Regions from separate parts of the Vibrio sp. JC009 genome, predicted to be linked through region 2. Evidence: riboswitches for the same ligand, from Rfam matches in the RefSeq annotation. Region 2 holds a riboswitch; the other holds the start of a gene.

Region 1 (3,127 bases), on a different replicon from region 2:
TACAGTGGCAAAGCTGGTAAAGCAGAGCATAAACACCAGCCCGCAAATCTGCGGAAGCTGCTGGCGGATACGCGGCCACTCCACCCATTTAAATTTATACCAGTGACTCATTCCAAGGTGCGCACAAAGCTTATGCTGCTCCAGCGGAATACTCTCCAGCGACTGCAGAAACAGACGGCTGGCGTAGGGAAGATTAAAAAACACATGAGCCAGCAATATACCGTTCAGACCATAGATGGAAAACGGCAGTTTCTTATCAAACCAGACAAACAGCTCCGCCAGCAAACCACTGTTACCGTAAATAGCCAGAAGGCCAAACACCCCAACCAGAACAGGCAGCACCAAAGTAGAAGCAAAAAGTTTAAGCAGCAGTTTCTTTCCCCGAAACTCTCTGCGAAACAGAGCATGAGCCACAGGTATCGCCAGCACCACACTTATCAGGGTAGAAAGAAAAGCCTGATAGAAACTGAACTTAGTTACATGCCGGTAGTAGGGGTCCGCCCAGATATGGGTAATATCCAGGGAAGGGGAATGGGTCAGCAGAGCAGAAAGGGCAGAAACGACGAAGGCCAGGATGATAAAGGCTATGAGTAGGCCGGATATTGGGGTTTTCTGCATAGGTAAATTATGACTCTATGGTGACTGGTTAGAATTTGGGGCTATGGGGCTATGGGGCTATGGGGCTATGGGGGACCGTACCCTATAGCCCTATTACCCTCAAGGGCGGAGCCCGTCCCTATAGCCCTAATCCCTCTATTTTATACTCGCCCTCTGCCATTCCCTAATCCACCCTTTCCTGTTCTCCTTCACCTCTTCCGGTGTAAAGGTTAGAGATGTTTTAGGCAGAGTCAGGGTATCAAAGCCTTGCGGAAGACTGGTGTCGGTTACCGGGTACATCCAGTTGCCGGTTGGGATTGTGTTCTGGAATTCATCGCTCAGGATAAAGCTCATAAACTTATCCGCCAGTTTTTCGTTCTTTGAGCCCTTCACTTTGGCTGCCACTTCTACCTGCATATAGTGACCTTCAGCGAAATCTGCTGCGGCATATGCAGAGTTACTTTCAGCAATCAGGTGGTAAGCCGGGGAGGTGGTGTAGGAAAGCACCATATCTGACTCCCCTTTCAGGAACATGGAGTAGGCTTCCCACCAGCCTTTGGTTACTGTTACTTTTTTCTTATCCAGTTGCTGCCAGGCTTTTGCTACGTCATCACCGTAAACAGACTTCATCCAGAGCATCAGGCCCTGCCCAGGCGTGGAAGTACGCGGATCCTGATAAATCACCTTCAGGTCGTCGCGCTCTTCAACCAGTTCTTTCAGGCTTTTTGGTGGATTGGTCAGTTTTTCTTTGTTGTAGACGAAAGCAAAGTAGCCATAGTCAAAGGGAACAAAAGTGCTGTCAGACCAGCCGTCAGGCAAAGTAACGGCCGCAGTGTCCACAGAGTGCTCAGCTAAAAGACCGCTGGCTTTAGCCTCAGCCATAAGGTTGGTATCAAGGCCAAGGATGATATCCGCTTTGCTGGATTTACCTTCCAGACGAAGACGGTTCAGAATAGAAACGCCATCATCAAGGGCTACAAATTCAAGATCGCAACCGCACTGTTCTTCAAAGGCTTTCTCTATTTTAGGGCCAGGGCCCCACTCTGCTGAAAAAGAGTCATAGGTATAAACTGTCAGCTTATTGTCTGCTGCCAGAGCCGAAAATGAGGTTGCAAGTGCTAATGCGGAAATAGTGTATTTCACTGGACGCTCTCCTTAAATGAGCGGCACAGGGATGAGGAGGAATGCTGTACAGATTCTTGCTCAATTCCTACGCCAGTATTATCTGGTTCAGGTCTACGGGTATTCTCTCAGCCAGCCAAGTTGGTCAGCACCCCGTTGAGTTATGGTTCCTGCAATTTTCAGTCATTGAATATTACAGGAGCTATGGATTGTAATGCGGAAATATAATCAGAGCTAATATTTCTTTTAATCTCTTTGATCGTAGCCCCAGCGTGACACCAACTGCTGATCAATGCCGAGGTGATCTAAGATTCTTGCCACCATAAAATCAACCAGATCATCAATGCTTTGCGGCTGATGATAAAAACCCGGTGCAGCCGGCATTATAGTCACGCCCATCTGAGACAGCTTATGCATATTCTCCAGATGTAAGGTTGAAAACGGCGTTTCGCGCACCACCAGAAGGAGCTGTCCCCGCTCTTTCATCACCACATCGGCAGCGCGTTCAATCAGATTATCCGACATACCGTGAGCAATCGCCGCCACACTGCCTGCCGAACACGGGCACACTACCATCTGTTTTGGCGCAGCACTTCCGGAAGCCACCGGAGAAAACCAGTCTTCTTTGCCACAGACAACCAACTTCTCAGCATCACAGTTCAGATGCTTAACCAGCGCCTCTTTCATCGCATCCGGGTTTGCCGGGAGTTTCAGGTTTTCTTCCGTAGCAAGAACAACCCGCGCAGCCGATGAAACCAACAGGTATACCTGATAGTCCGCTTTTAGCAGGCATTCTAAAAGGCGAAGTCCGTATGGGGCTCCGGAGGCTCCGGTAAAGGCCAGGGTGATTTTCTTGTGAACCTTACTCACTCACACCTCCCAAAGCCAACAAACGACCTCTGCACCCTCGTTCCCACGCTGGAGCATGGGAACGAGAACTTACATACGGCCTGCCGCCTGCCGCCTGCCGCCCGTCATTCATTTCAACGCCTCCAGCAGCTTCCCGTGAATCCCGCCAAACCCGCCATTACTCATCACCAAAACCTGATCGCCCGGCTTAGCTTCAGCTACAATCTGAGCCACCAGATTATCAATATCATCGGAAACATAAGCAGGCTGACCGCAATGAACAGCAATATCCTCTACCGACCAGTCGATATTTTCCGGCTGGTAAAGGTAAACAGAATCCGCCTGGGCTAAAGATGCCGCCAGAGTCTCTTTATGCACACCCATTTTCATTGTTGCTGAGCGTGGCTCAAGAACCGCGATTATTTTCTTCTCTTCCACCTTATTGCGAAGGCCGCCAAGCGTCAGCTCAATCGCTGTCGGGTGGTGAGCAAAGTCATCATAAACCGTAACACCACCGACTTCTCCCTTAAGCTCCAGACGGCGTTTAGTATTGATAAAC
Region 2 (3,127 bases):
CTTACTGCAATTTCTCCGGCAATGCCCATCACTGCTGTTGCGGCTAATCCGCTTGTGTCACCGATGGCAGCAAAAGCGCCTGTCAGAGCCGTTAAGCTGCAGCCCATTCCGGTGATAAACGGCATCATGGCGTCACCGTTATTTAACTGGTAAGTCGCTTCAGGAGTAACCACGTAGTCTGTTTCACCTGAAATAACAATCCGGCAGTTTTTCTTTGCCAGAATCTTCTTCGCCGCTTCAACCGCGCGCGAACCTGAATCCAGGCTATCCACGCCTTTTGACTGTGCATCCATTCCGGAAAGGGCGATGATCTCTGCGCTGTTGCCCCGGATCGTCAGTGACTCGGCTAACTGCATAAACGCCTGAGCGGTTTCAGTGCGAAGCTGACTGGCACCGCAACCAACCGGATCCAGCACCACCGGCTTGTTTGCTCTGTTGGCCAGCTCAATGGCAAAACACATACGCTCAATCCAGACCTCATCCAGCGTGCCGATATTGATCACCAGCGCACCAGCAATCGCCACCATCTCTTCCATCTCACGGCGCGAGTGCGCCATAATTGGCGAGGCACCAACGGCAAGCAGTGCATTGGCTGTGTTATTCATCACCACATAGTTCGTGATATTGACCACCAGCGGTTTCTGCGCTCGGAGCGTTTCAAGCGCCTGACAAACATGATTTCTGATATCCATTATTCGGACCTTATTCCTTTACTGTTTCTGAAAATATTTAGATCATATAGAAGTGATTGACCGGACCATGCCCCTGCCCCACATTCAGCTCATCGGCGTGCTGCAAAGCTGTGGTGATATAGGTTTTAGCAGAGGATATGGCGTCGGTTAGTGCCTGCCCCTGAGCAAGGTAGGAGGCAATTGCGGAAGAAAGAGTGCAACCAGTACCGTGGGTGTTCCGGGTTTCAATCCGCTTGCCGGAAAAAACCTGCACGGGTTCGCCTTTGCTTAGCAGGTAATCGTCGCTATTGGATGACTCAAATAAGTGCCCGCCTTTTATCAGTGCTGAGCGGGTATCCAGTTGATGTAGCTGATCTAAAAATGAATCCAGCTGTTCTTGCTGAGTTGGCAACTCCTGGTCTATGAGCTTGGCAGCTTCCGGCAGATTGGGCGTTATCAATGTGGCAAGCGGCAACAGCTCTTGTTTCAGGGTTGCTATCGCCTCTTCTTCAATAAGAGGATCACCGCTGGTTGCGACCATAACAGGGTCAAGTACCACATGCTGTGGCTGATACTGTCTTAATTTTTCTGCGATCAAACGAATGATATTGCTGTCCGCCAGCATACCGATTTTTACCGCGCGGATATCCAGATCCTGAAAAACGGCATCCAACTGAGCAGCAACGAAACCGGCAGGAACAGGCATGATATCTGTTACACCCTGAGTATTTTGCGCCGTCAACGCGGTAATTACCGAACAGGCGTAGCTGCCTGTGGCAGAGATAGCTTTGATATCAGCCTGAATACCCGCGCCACCTCCGGAATCTGAACCGGCAATGGTCAGAACTATTGGCTTTGTTGGTTTTACAGATGTGGATTCAGACATTGGGTACTCCTTTTAAAAGCAGGGAATACCATTCGTCTGAGGTCAAACCGGATCTAAAGTGTACAGATCGGAATAAGACTACAGTGAAGTTAGTTCCCTACGTCAGTATTAACTGAATCAGGTTCAACGGGTCCTGCACAATGCAGTCTCAGCTTTCGCTCCCCGACTAATAAGTTTTAGAGTCTACGCTCTGGTATAACTTTTTACAACTCTTTGATTTAAGCTTTTATTGGCTAAAGTCATACACGATAGTGTGGTCATAGCTGGTTGACGGGTCAATCACGGTACACGGGAAATTAGGCTCATTAATCCCGTTAACATAACCTTTAGGCTCCAGGCAAAGGCCTGCATACCTTGGATAATAAGCCTCTCCCTTTCCGTCAATCCCATCCAGATTATGACCGTTATAAAAGTGCAGCGTTTTCTCATTCGAGAAGACGGTTAACACGCGTCCGCCCGCTTCCAGCCTTGCCATTTTCTTAAGATCACCGGTGCAAGTTTCCGGATGTCCGAAGGCATAGGAGTGATTGATTTCCAGCCCTTTTTCTACCCCTTCCCTTAGCAGAGTTTGCCTGCCAAAACAGAACTCAGTTCCTTTAACAGAAATAAGATTTCCACTTGGGATCCGGTCTTCCTTCTGCTCAAGCAGCTTATCGGCAAAGATGGTCAGACTGTGGTCTTTCACTGAGCCGTTTTCATGACCAAAAAGGTTAAAGTAGCTGTGCGCGGTCATGCTGATTGGCGTTGGCCCGTCCGCTGTCGCGCTGTAACTGAGCGTCAGCTTATTGCTGTTGGTTAAGGTGTAAGTCGCCAGAACCTCAACATTATGCTTAAAGCCTTCTTCCCCATCGGCATCCAGCAGCTTTAAGGTTACTGAGACTTCACTGTCGCTCTGAGATGACTCAACCTCTTGCCATACGCGACGGTGGTAACCAAAACGGCCACCATGAACACAGTGTTTTCCCGCATAGGCATTGCCGTTAACCCTGATGGTTTCCCCATCAAGGTTAAACTCAGCCCCTTCTATCCGGTTGGCCACCCGTCCGATCATGGCACCAAAGTAGTGATTGTCTCTGGTATAAGGGCTGAGACTATCAAACCCTAATACCACATCAGCAAGTTCACCCTTATCATCCGGAACATGGAGCTGATTGATGATCCCCCCAAGTTCCAGAACAGATACCGACATCCCGTTTTCATTAGACAATACTATCCTGCTGACACTCTGATTATAAAAAGTGCCAAATGTAAAACGTTCAATTTGCATTTTTTATCCTCTGTCAGACCGTGTTTTGAGGAGCCCCATCGAGGAATGACTGAATGTTACCCGCAACCATATTCATTATCCGCATGCGTGCATCCAGAGTCGCCCAGGCAATATGCGGGGTAATGGTACAGTTTTTTGCTGTCAGCAATGGGTTATCGGCCTGAGGGGGCTCCTGCCATAAGGTATCCAGTGCAGCACCGGCAATTGCACCTGAGTTCAGAGCATCCGCCAGATCTTCTTCAACCACTAATTGGCCACGCGAAGTGTTGATCAGGAAAGCGCCCGGCTTCATCAGCTCAAACT

What was found. A riboswitch is a leader RNA that binds a small molecule or an ion and turns the genes downstream of it on or off. The one in region 2 is predicted to bind thiamine pyrophosphate.
Region 1: another riboswitch for thiamine pyrophosphate. It lies ahead of thiB (thiamine ABC transporter substrate binding subunit); the one in region 2 lies ahead of thiD (bifunctional hydroxymethylpyrimidine kinase/phosphomethylpyrimidine kinase).

The regions. Positions count from the first base shown of each region.
Region 1 is NZ_CP092106.1:309,609-312,735, reverse strand. Features, by position in the region: gene thiP (thiamine/thiamine pyrophosphate ABC transporter permease ThiP) at 1-618, opposite strand, end outside; gene thiB (thiamine ABC transporter substrate binding subunit) at 754-1,740, opposite strand; TPP riboswitch at 1,788-1,885, opposite strand; gene L3Q72_RS01550 (flavin prenyltransferase UbiX) at 1,966-2,589, opposite strand; gene mpl (UDP-N-acetylmuramate:L-alanyl-gamma-D-glutamyl-meso-diaminopimelate ligase) at 2,698-3,127, opposite strand, start outside.
Region 2 is NZ_CP092107.1:662,534-665,660, forward strand. Features, by position in the region: gene thiM (hydroxyethylthiazole kinase) at 1-692, opposite strand, end outside; gene thiD (bifunctional hydroxymethylpyrimidine kinase/phosphomethylpyrimidine kinase) at 730-1,557, opposite strand; TPP riboswitch at 1,635-1,732, opposite strand; gene L3Q72_RS17915 (aldose epimerase family protein) at 1,784-2,824, opposite strand; gene L3Q72_RS17920 (D-2-hydroxyacid dehydrogenase) at 2,838-3,127, opposite strand, start outside.